2 regions of the Cryobacterium sandaracinum genome follow, and region 2 is predicted to be linked to the other one. Evidence: predicted binding sites of a transcription regulator. Region 2 holds the regulator's gene; the other holds the start of a gene.

Region 1 (5,989 bases), on a different contig from region 2:
CATATTTTCGCGGTCGGCGACGCGAACGGCCGGGACATGCTCGTACAGGCGGCCCAATTCGAGGGCGAGGCCGCGGCCGAGAACGCGGTGCTGGGCGCCAATCGCAGAACGCCGCACCACCTGCTCCCGGCCGGCGGTTTCACCGACCCCGACTACGCGGGCGTGGGCTTCACCGAGGAGGAGGCCAGGGCTCGCGACCCGCACTGCGTCGTCGCGACAGTGCCCTACGCCGAACTCGACCGCGCTGTGATCGACGGTCGGGAACCTGGCTTCCTCAAGCTGATCGCCGACCGGCGGCGGGAGCTGATCCTCGGCGCCCATGCCACCGGGGAGAACGCGGTCGAAGTGATCCAATCCGTGACGACGGCGATGGCCGCCGGCGTCGACGTCGCCACTCTGGCCCGGGTGCGCTTCGCCTACCCCACCTACAGTGCCGTCATCGGCCTCACGGCCCGTCGACTACTGCTGGAAGCGCCGAAGCCGGCCGCGGTGATCCTGCCCGTCGCGGTGATCGAGCCCGTCGAGATCCCCCTCCCGACACGTGTGATCTCCGTGCCTACGGGAGCAGCATCACCTTGATGGCGCGGCGCTCGTCCATGGCGGCGTAGGCCTCGGCAACCTCGGCCAGCGGCAGCTGCAGGTCGAACACGCGGCCGGGGTTGATGGCACCCGAGAGCACCTCCGGCAGCAACTCTTCGACGTAGCCGCGCACGGATGCGACGCCGCCGTTCAGGCCCACGTTCCGCCCGAACAGCGGGCTAACCTCGATTGGTCCGCCGGTGGGCACGCCCACGTAGCCGACCATTCCGCCGGGACGGGCCGACGCGATGGCCTGCTCCATCGACTCCTTGGTGCCGACGCACTCGAGCACGCAGTCCGCGCCGATGCCGTCGAACAGCTCACGGATGCGGGCCACGCCGGCCTCGCCGCGCTCCTCGACGATCTCGGTCGCGCCGAACTCGCGGGCCACGATCTGCCGTTCGGCGTGACGCGACATGGCCACGATCCGGGAGGCCCCGAGCCGCTTGGCCGCGATGATGGCGCAGAGGCCGACCGCGCCGTCGCCGACGACGACGACCGTGCTGCCCGCGGTCACACCGGCGGAGACCGCGGCGTGGTGGCCGGTGCCCATGACGTCGGCGAGGGCCAGGAGACCGGGAACCTGGGCGTCGGTGGGCAGGGTCGGCGTCGCAACGAGCGACCCGTCGGCGTGCGGCACGCGCACTTTCTCGCCCTGGGCGCCGTCGGCGAAGCCGCCGAGCTGGTCGTCCGAGCCCCACCAGCCGCCGTTCAGGCAGGAGGTGCTGGTGCCGTTCTGGCAGTTGATGCACGTGTTATCGCAGTCGTAGAACGGCGCGATGACGAAGTCGCCGACCTTGACCCGGCTGACGTCGGCGCCGATTTCCTCGACGATGCCGACGAACTCGTGGCCGATTCGTTTCGGCTCCTCGGTGGGATGGATGCCGCGGTAGGGCCAGAGATCTGAGCCGCAGACGCAGGCTGCGACGACGCGCACGATGGCGTCACCGCCGGTGGAGAGAATCGGATCGGATACTTCTTCGAGGCGGATGTCCCGTTCCCCGTAAATCACTGTTGCACGCATGCTTCGACCCTATGCCAGCCCCCCTGACCGTCACCGGGGCAGGGGGCCCGTTCCGTCGTATTCCCGCCGAATTCCGCTAAACGCGAAATCCGGCGACGGATAGAACTACAGCAGCGCGTCGTCGTCGAGGTCGGCCGGGTCCACGACCAGCAACGGGGCGGATGCGACGCTGAGCGATTCCCCGTCCGGCGCCAGGTCCACCCGCACCGTCTCGCCGTCCCGCACGGCGCCCGACAGGATCGCGGTCGCCAACCTGTCGTCGATCTCGGTCTGCATCAACCGCCGCAGCGGGCGCGCACCGTAGATCGGGTCATAGCCGCGTTCCGCCAGCCAGGTGCGGGCATCCGGGGTCACGCCCAGCTCGAGCCGCCGCTCGATCAGCCGCTTTTCCAACCGGTCAACGAGCAGCCCGACGATCTGGCCGAGGTCCTCCATCGACAGCGATTCGAACACGACGATGTCGTCGAGACGGTTGACGAACTCGGGCTTGAACGTCTTGCGCACGAGTGCCTGCACGGCCGCCTCCTTCTCGTCCCGGCTGAGCACCGGATCGATCAGGAACGCCGACCCGAGGTTCGAGGTCAGCACCAGGATCGTGTTGCGGAAGTCCACGGTGCGGCCCTGGCCATCCGTGAGCCGGCCGTCGTCGAGCACCTGCAGCAAGACATCGAAGACCTCCGGATGCGCCTTCTCCACCTCGTCGAACAAAATCACCGAATACGGGCGGCGGCGCACGGCCTCGGTCAGCTGCCCGCCCTGCTCGTAGCCGATATAGCCGGGAGGAGCCCCGACCAGACGGGACACGGAAAACTTTTCCCCGTACTCGCTCATGTCGATGCGCACCATCGCCTTTTCGTCGTCGAAGAGGAACTCGGCGAGCGCCTTCGCCAGCTCCGTCTTGCCCACGCCGGTCGGCCCGAGGAAGAGGAACGAACCGGTCGGCCGGTCCGGGTCGGAGATGCCGGCCCGGCTGCGGCGCACGGCGTCGGCGACCGCGCGCACGGCCTGCTTCTGCCCGACCAAGCGGTGCCCGAGCTCACCCTCGAGGTTCAGCAGCTTCTCCGTCTCGCCCTGCAGCAGCCGCCCTACCGGGATGCCGGTCCACATCGCGACCACGGCGGCGATGTCCTCCGCGGTGACCTGGTCACCGACCATCCGCGGCCCATCCTGCTCGGTCTGCTCCGCTTCGGCGAGTTCCCGTTCGATCACCGGGATGTCGCCGTAGAGCAGCCTGGACGCCTTCTCCAGGTTGCCCTCGCGCTCGGCCACCTCGGCCTGGCTGCGGGTGCTCACCAAGCGCTTCCTCAGATCGCCGATCCGGTTGAGCGAGGAACGCTCCTTGTCCCAGCGGTCCTGCAGCTCAGCAAGGGCCACCGTGTATTCGGCAAGGTCAGCACGCAACTTCCCCAGGCGAGCCTTAGAGGCGTCATCCTTCTCTTTTTTCAGCGCAAGCTCTTCCAACTCCAGCCTCTGCACCCTGCGACGCAGTTCGTCGATTTCCACGGGAGCGGAGTCGATCTCCATCCGCAGCCGGCTGGCCGCCTCGTCGATCAGGTCGATGGCCTTGTCCGGCAGCTGGCGGGCGGTGATGTACCGGTTGGAGAGGGAGACCGCGGCCACCAGCGCCGAGTCCGCGATCGACACCTTATGGTGGGCCTCGTAGCGCTCCTTGAGCCCGCGCAGGATGGCCACAGTGTCTTCCGCACTGGGCTCGTCGACCAGCACCGGTTGGAACCGGCGCTCGAGGGCGGCATCCTTCTCGATGAATTCGCGGTACTCGTTGAGCGTGGTCGCACCGATCAGGCGCAACTCGCCGCGGGCGAGCATGGGCTTGAGCATGTTGGAGGCCGCCACGGACCCTTCGCCGCCGCCGGCACCCATCAGGGTGTGCAGCTCGTCGACGAAGGTAATGATCTGCCCCTGCGCGTCGTTGATTTCCTTGAGCACGGCCTTGAGCCGCTCCTCGAACTCGCCGCGATACTTGGCCCCCGCCACCAGGGCCGCCAGGTCGAGGGAGACCAGCTGCTTGCCCTTGAGGGAGTCGGCCACATCGCCGGCCACGATGCGCTGGGCCAGTCCCTCCACAACGGCGGTCTTGCCCACGCCGGGTTCACCGATCAGCACCGGGTTGTTCTTGGTGCGGCGGGTGAGTACCTGACTGACCCGCCGAATCTCCGCGTCCCGCCCGATCACCGGGTCAAGCTTGCCGGTCCGGGCGATCTCGGTGAGGTTGACACCGTACTGCTCCAACGCCGTCTTCGCTTCTTCCTGGGGCGGTTGCTGACCTGCTTGCATCGGAAGATCCTCTCTCGGGCCGGCCGCTCTCGTCGCAGGTCGGCAAAAAGCTGAGCCTGTTGGACTCAAGTTTAGGGGACATCGAGAAAACGCGCCAGCGGTCCGGAGACAACTCGGCGGTGCTACGGCGGCAGCCCCATCACGACCCAGTTTTCGTCCGGGTATCCGAATTCCTCTGTCGGATGCCATACTTACCGAACAAAAGACCCGTTTCTACACTCAGCGCAGAGGATCAGGCCCGTGGCCACCCCCACCCTTAAAAACTTCATCAACGGCCGCTTTGTCACTCCCTCCGGCACCGAGCTGCTCGACATCGTCGATCCCACAACGGGACGCCGGGTTGCCCGGGCCCCGGTCTCCACCGCGGCCGACGTCGACGACGCGATGACCGCCGCGAAGACCGCCTTCCGCACCTGGGGCCGCACCACTCCCGCCGAGCGGCAGCGCGCGCTGCTGCGCCTCGCCGACGCGATCGATGCCGAGAGCGACGCCATCGTGGAGGCCCAGCACCGCAACACGGGCCAACCTCGCGCCACGATCGCCGTTGACGAGGTCGCGGCCGGCGCCGATCAGCTGCGCTTCTTCGCCGGTGCCGCCCGACTGCTCGAGGGCAAGTCCGCCGGTGAATATCTGCCCGGCATGACCTCCTGGGTACGCCGCGAACCGATCGGCGTGGTCGGGCAGGTCACCCCGTGGAACTTCCCCTTCCTGATGGCCATCTGGAAGATCGGCCCCGCGCTGGCGGCCGGCAACACCCTCGTGCTCAAGCCCAGCGACACCACCCCGGAGTCGACCCTCGAACTCGCCCGGATCAGCCAGGGCATCCTCCCCGACGGCGTGATGAACATCGTGCTCGGCAACGGCGGCACCGGGGCCGCGATCGTCGAGCATCCGGTACCCGGCCTGGTCTCGATCACTGGCAGCGTGCGGGCCGGTATGGCCGTCGCCGCCGGCGCCGCGAAGACGCTCAAGCGGGCCCATCTCGAGCTCGGCGGCAAGGCGCCGGCCCTGGTCTTCGCCGGCGTCGACGTCAGCGTGACCGCCGCCGCCATCGCCGACTTCTCCTTCTATAACGCCGGGCAGGACTGCACGGCCATCACGCGAGTGCTCGTGCACGAGTCCATCCATGACGAGTTCGTCGACGCACTCGTCGCCGAGGCCCGCAGCCGCACTACCGGGTCGGCCGACGACGCCGACAACTACTTCGGGCCGCTCAACAACGTCAACCATTTCGGCGACGTCTCGCGCAAGGTCGCGGCCCTGCCCGACCACGCCGTCATTGCCACCGGCGGACACCAGGTCGGCACCGAGGGCTTCTTTTTCGAGCCCACAGTCGTCACGCAGGTGCGCCAAACGGATGCGATCGTGCAGGAGGAAACGTTCGGCCCGGTGATCACGGTGCAGCCCTTCACGTCGGAGGAGCACGCGGTCACGCTCGCGAACGATGTCAACTACGCGCTCGCCTCCAGCGTGTGGACCCTCGACCACGCCACGGCCATGCGGGTCTCCCGCGACCTCGACTTCGGCGCGGTGTGGATCAACACCCATCTCCTGCTGACCGCCGAGATGCCACACGGCGGTTTCAAGCAGTCCGGATACGGCAAAGACCTGTCGATGTACGGCATCGAGGACTACACCCGGATCAAGCACGTGATGAGCGCGCTGGAATAAACACGGGTCTCGACAGGCTCGACCACCGCCAGGCTCGACCACCGCCAACGAGAACAGAGGCCCCTCGATGACTTTCCACCCGCTCGACCCGCTCTCCGCCGCTGAGTTCACCTCCGCCGTCGCCATCCTCGCCCGCGAGCGCGGCGTCGCCGACGGGTGGCGGTTCACCTCGATCGAGCTGGTCGAGCCGCCCCGGAGCGCCGTCGCCGAGTTCACAGCTACCAGCGCGGTTCCCGACCGACGCGCACGGCTGGTAGTGCTCCACCGCGCCGAGAACACCACCTGGGTGGGCGTCGTCTCGCTCACGACCGACGCCCTGCTCGAGTGGGAAACGGTGCCGGGGATGCAGGCGAACTTCACCGTCGACGAGTGGGAGGAAGCCGACGCCGCCCTTCGCGCCCACCCCGACGTGATCGCCAC
Region 2 (5,989 bases):
CCCGGAGGTGTCCGAGCGCTGTCCGGTGATCGGGGCCAGCACCGCTACCAGCAAGCCGGCGATGGCGAGGGCCCAACCGAGCTGGGCGGAAATGACGTCTTTGTCGCCGAACGAGCTGCCCGTGATGTAGACGGTGAAGACGAAGGTGGTGACCACCGCATTAAACGCGGCAGAGCCCCAGTCCCAGAAGCTCCAGGCCACTACGCGGCGTCTGCTCGTTTTGTCTGGCAGCTCCCGGGCATCCGTGCTGCCCTGCTCCGCGATCACGGTCATGCGCTGAGGCTAGTGGATGTGGGTGGCCGGAGACCATCGATTGCACGAAATCTCAAAGTTGAGTCGTTCACGCTCAACTCTCAGGTGCGTGGCTTGACTTTCGATTTGGGACACTGGCACACTTGAGCCAGCACCACTCAACTCTGTGAAATCGAGCTGAGAACATACTTTAAAGGAGAACGCACACATGGCCCGTGCAGTAGGCATCGACCTCGGAACCACCAACTCTGTGGTGGCCGTCCTCGAAGGTGGAGAACCCACCGTCATCGCAAACGCCGAAGGCTTCCGGACCACGCCGTCCGTCGTCGCCTTCACCAAAGACGGCGAGGTGCTGGTCGGCGAGACCGCCAAGCGCCAGGCCGTCACCAACGTCGACCGCACCATCGCGTCGGTCAAGCGCCACATGGGCACCGACTGGAATGTCGCCATCGACGACAAGAAGTTCACCCCGCAGGAAGTTTCGGCCCGCATCCTGGCCAAGCTCAAGCGCGATGCCGAGGCGTACCTGGGCGACAAGGTGACGGATGCCGTCATCACCGTTCCCGCGTACTTCAATGATGCCGAGCGCCAGGCCACCAAGGAGGCCGGCGAGATCTCCGGCCTTAACGTGCTGCGTATCATCAACGAGCCGACCGCGGCCGCACTCGCCTACGGCCTCGACCGTGGCAAAGAAGACGAGCTCATCCTGGTCTTCGACCTCGGCGGCGGAACCTTCGACGTCTCCCTCCTCGAGGTAGGCAAGGACGACGACTTCTCCACCATTCAGGTGCGGTCGACTGCCGGTGACAACCGCCTCGGCGGCGACGACTGGGATCAGCGCATCGTCGATCACCTGATCAAGAAGTTCAAGGAAACCACCGGCGTCGACGTCTCCAAGGACAAGATCGCCAAGCAGCGCCTCAAGGAAGCCGCCGAGCAGGCCAAGAAGGAACTCTCGAGCAGCATGTCGACGAGCATCCAGCTGCCGTACCTCTCCCTGACCGAGAATGGCCCGGCCAACCTCGACGAGACGCTCACCCGCGCCCAGTTCGAGAAGATGACCGAAGACCTGCTCGACCGCACGAAGAAGCCGTTTCAGGACGTCATCCGTGAAGCCGGGGTCAAGGTGGAAGATATCGCCCACGTCGTTCTCGTCGGTGGCTCCACCCGCATGCCCGCCGTGTACGAGCTCGTCAAGGCCGAGACCGGTGGCAAGGACCCGAACAAGGGCGTCAACCCGGACGAGGTCGTCGCCGTTGGCGCCGCACTGCAGGCCGGCGTGCTGAAGGGTGAGCGCAAAGATGTCCTGCTCATCGACGTCACCCCGCTGAGCCTCGGCATCGAGACCAAGGGCGGCATCATGACGCGCCTGATCGAGCGCAACACGGCCATCCCGACCAAGCGCAGCGAGACCTTCACCACAGCCGACGACAACCAGCCGTCCGTCGCGATCCAGGTCTTCCAAGGCGAGCGCGAGTTCACCCGCGACAACAAGAACCTCGGCACGTTCGAGCTGACCGGCATCGCGCCGGCCCCGCGCGGCATCCCGCAGGTTGAGGTTACCTTCGATCTCGACGCCAACGGCATCGTGCACGTGTCTGCCAAAGACAAGGGCACCGGCAAGGAACAGTCGATGACCATCACGGGCGGATCTTCGCTCGCGAAGGAAGACATCGAGCGCATGGTGCGCGAGGGCGAAGAGCACGCCGCCGAGGACAAGCGCCGTCGCGAGGCAGCCGAGACCCGCAACACGGCGGAGCAGCTCGCTTACTCGATCGAGAAGCTGATCAAGGAGAACGACGAGAAGCTGCCCGAGGACGTGAAGTCCGAGGTTCAGGCCGACGTCGACGCCCTCAAGGCCGCTCTCGTCGGCGACGACGATGCGGCCGTGAAGACGGCCTTCGACAAGCTCAACGAGAGCCAGGGCAAGCTCGGCGAGGCCATCTACAAGACCAGCCAGGCGGATGCCGCGGCCGGTGCCCCAACCGACTCCGAGCCGACCGCCGACGCGGCCGGCTCCGACGAAGACGTGGTTGACGCCGAGGTCGTCGACGACGAAGACGAGACCAAGAAGTAATGGCAGACGACAACAAGCGTCCTGGCGACGAGCCGTTTGACGAGGGGGCATCCACTGAGGGTGCCCCCGGGGCCGACGCCGAGGCGGAAGCCGAAGGTGTGAGTGTCGAGGACTTCGACGAGGCGTCCGCCGAGGGTATCGAAGAGGACGAGCTGACGGTCCAAGACATCCTGGATGCCGCCACGCGGGAAGTCGACGAGCCCACGAGCGAGCACCTCGCCGACCTCAAGCGGGTCACCGCGGAGTACGCCAACTACCGTCGCCGCACCGAGGCCAACCGCGAGGTCGAGCGTGAGCGCGTCACCGTGGATGTCGTAAAGGGCCTGATTCCCGTGCTCGACGATCTCGACCGCGCTGAGAAGCACGGCGACCTGGTCGAAGACTCGGCGTTCAGCACGATCGCCGCGAAACTGCGGGGGAGCGTCGAGCGCCTGGGCGTGAAGTCCTTCGGCACGGTCGGCGAACCGTTCGATCCGACCATCCACGAGGCGATCTTCCAGCTGCCCACCGCGGGCATCGAGTCGGAGACCGTCGGTGACGTGATCGAGACCGGCTACTTCCTCGGCTCGTCGCTCCTGCGCGTGGCCAAGGTCGTCGTGCAGGTACCGAGCGATGGCTAGCCAGGACTGGTTCGATAAGGACTTTTACAAGATCCTGGGTGTGTCAAAGGACGTCACCCCGGCCGAGCTGAAGAAGGCCTATCGCAAGCTCGCCCGCACGTATCACCCGGACTCCAATCCGGGCAACCCTGCGGCCGAGGCGACGTTCAAGGAGATCAGCGAGGCACACTCGGTGATCGGTGACCCTGCCCAACGCAAGGAATACGATGCTGTGCGCGCGATGGGCGGTGGGGCCCGCTTCACCGCCCCGCGCCCCGGTGGCGGGCAGGCCGGAGGCTTCGATGATGTCTTCGGAGGCATGTTCGGTGGGGGCGCGCGGCAACAACAGCCCGGCTACTCCTATGAGCAGGGCGGTTTCGACGACCTCCTCGGCGGCATGTTCGGCCGCGGTCAGGGTGGCGGCGGTTTCGGCACCTCGAGCGGCGGGTTCCGCGGCTACGGCGGGCCGACTCGCGGCCGCGACGTGATCGCGTCGACAACGGTCGACTTCATCACGGCCACGCACGGTGACCAGATCACCCTGCAAACGCAGGATGGCCGCGCCATCAAGGTGAAGATCCCGGCCGGGGTGGCCGACGGGCAGAAGATCAAGCTCCGCGGCCAGGGGCAGCACAGCCCTGACGGCGGCGAGTCCGGCGACATCGTACTCACGGTGAACGTGCGCAAGCACCCGGTCTTCGAACGCGATGGGCTGAACCTGCGGGTCTCCGTTCCGGTCACGTTCGTCGAGGCCGCGCTCGGCGCCACTATCGAGGTGCCGACGTTGGGCGGAGCGCCGGTCAAACTGCGCATCGCCCCGGGCACCCCGAGCGGGCGCGTGCTGCGCGTCAAGGGGCGTGGCGTCGTGACGCCCAAGGGCACCGGGGACCTGCTGGCGGAGGTTCAGGTTGCCGTTCCGTCTCATCTGTCGAAGGACGCCGAAGAGAAACTCGCGGCCTTCGCGGAAGCACTGCCGAAGGAGAATCCGCGCGACGAACTCCTCGCGAAGGCGAGAGACTGACGGTGGACGAGAACACCCGGGTTTTCGTAATCTCGATGGCCGCCGAGCTTGCGGGCATGCACCCGCAAACGCTGCGCCAATACGATCGCCTGGGGCTGGTGAGTCCCGACCGCACCCCCGGTCGGTCTCGCCGGTACTCGATGCGGGATGTGGCCAAGCTCCGCGAGATCGCGGAGCTCGGTGCCGAGGGTGTGAGCCTGGAAGGGATCCGTCGCATCATTGACCTCGAGGACCACGTGCGCACGCTCGAATCGCGGCTGCGCGAATTGGAGTCTGCGCTGGCCGATGAACTGCTCAACCGTCCGGGCCGCCGCATCTTCGCGGCCGGCTCGGCCGGTGAGGTCATCTCGATGCGGGCCGGTACGCGCACGCGCCGGTCCAACCAGATCGTGATCTGGCGCCCCTTGGGTTCCCGCCCGATCGGCGACGAGAAGTAGCCGCACCTGCGGGCTAGCCTGAGGCAATGCCTGATTTTTCCTTTGACCGCCTGAGGCGTTTCCCCGACGTGGAAGCGGACAATCTCTTCGCCGTGGATGCGAGCGACCGCCTGATCCTCGACGAGGCGGCCGGCGTGCTGGCCGAGGCAGGATCCGGCGAGGTCGTGGTGATCGAGGACCGCTATGGCGCTCTCACCCTGGGCGCGGCCGCACTGGCCGGGGCCCGGGGAATCCGGGTGCACCAGGATGTCCTCTCTGGGGAGTTGGCCCTCACCCTGAATGCGGCCGACGCCGGACTCGCCGATTCCTACCGCTCCCTCATCCTGGGCGAAGAACTGCTGACGAACGCGCGGGTGGTGCTGATCCAGCTGCCGCGCAGTCTGGCGGCGCTCGATGAGTTCGCCGACGCCATCCGTCGTTTCGCGGCACCGGATGTGGTGGTGATCGCCGGCGGACGCATCAAGCACATGACGCCGACCATGAACGCGGTGCTCCGCCAGCACTTCGGCGAGCTGCAGGTCTCGTCGGCCCGGCAAAAGTCGCGGGTACTCAGGGCAGCGGCTCCGACTGCCTCCGCAACTCAGCCGACGGTGTCCACCTGGCCGAATTCTGTGGAGCACGCCGACCTGGGACTCACGATCTGCGCCCACGGGGCTGCGTTTGCCGGCGCGACCGTCGATATCGGAACGCGCTACCTGCTTGAGTTCCTTGATCGTATGAAAACGGATGCTCGGAGCGCCATCGACCTCGGCTGCGGCACCGGGGTGCTCGCCGCCACCCTCGCCCGACGCCGTCCCGCCCTGCGGGTGACCGCCACCGACCAGTCGGCCGCGGCCGTCGCCTCCGCGCGGGCCACCATGGTGGCCAATGCGCTCGCCGACCGGGTCACGGTCGTGCGGGATGACGCGCTCCAGAGCCAACCGGATGCCTCGGCCGAACTGATTGTGCTGAACCCGCCCTTTCACATCGGCTCGTCGGTCCATGCCGGCATAGCCCTGAAACTGTTCGAGGATGCCGGACGAGTGTTGCAGCCCGGTGGTGAACTGTGGAGTGTGTGGAACACCCACCTCGGTTATCGCCCCGCGCTGACGCGATTGGTCGGGCCGACACACCAGGTCGGTCGGAACGCCAAGTTCACCGTCACGGTCTCGACCGGACGCTGAGACGCGCCGGACCGCCGTGAGGCCCGCACCTGGGGGCTTCCGCCAGGGCGCCGGAGCCGACACGCCCGGGATGCGGGAGGGAGTTGCGCACCCCCAAAATTCACCGTAATGTCTCTCTAGTCACCCCACAGGTGCGGAAAGCCGCAGAGCTTCCCGGCCTCAAGTGGGACGAAGATTTAGTTTTTTCTCGAATATCCTCCCGACTTGGGAGAGTTCGGGTTTAAACCAAAATAATATCTCTCTTCGGCTGGTCGTCAGGTCGCGTATGTAGATGATTTCGAGTCGCTTTGGCGCACTCGGAATCGGCTGCTTTCCGTGATTTGACAGAGATTAGTCGGGTGGGTAAGTTTTACAGGTTGCCTCGAAGCGACAGCCCCTTGGTGGGTTTGAAGTCGAGTGCGTCCGATCCTTGAGAACTCAACAGCGTGCACAATGTCAAA

What was found. The regulator HspR, encoded in region 2, represses chaperone genes until heat shock. The targets are predictions, from matches to a motif close to AAGTTGAGTCNNNNNGACTCAACTT.
Region 1: the regulator HspR is predicted to act here: its motif matches at 3,946-3,970, upstream of E3T25_RS13705 (ATP-dependent Clp protease ATP-binding subunit).

The regions. Positions count from the first base shown of each region.
Region 1 is NZ_SOGO01000037.1:79,476-85,464, forward strand. Features, by position in the region: gene E3T25_RS13695 (dihydrolipoyl dehydrogenase family protein) at 1-579, shown strand, start outside; gene E3T25_RS13700 (zinc-dependent alcohol dehydrogenase family protein) at 557-1,603, opposite strand; gene E3T25_RS13705 (ATP-dependent Clp protease ATP-binding subunit) at 1,709-3,898, opposite strand; gene E3T25_RS13710 (aminobutyraldehyde dehydrogenase) at 4,139-5,569, shown strand; gene E3T25_RS13715 (primary-amine oxidase) at 5,637-5,989, shown strand, end outside.
Region 2 is NZ_SOGO01000032.1:24,968-30,956, forward strand. Features, by position in the region: gene E3T25_RS11410 (MFS transporter) at 1-273, opposite strand, end outside; gene dnaK (molecular chaperone DnaK) at 461-2,329, shown strand; gene E3T25_RS11420 (nucleotide exchange factor GrpE) at 2,329-2,949, shown strand; gene E3T25_RS11425 (DnaJ C-terminal domain-containing protein) at 2,942-3,949, shown strand; gene E3T25_RS11430 (heat shock protein transcriptional repressor HspR) at 3,952-4,386, shown strand; gene E3T25_RS11435 (class I SAM-dependent methyltransferase) at 4,413-5,549, shown strand.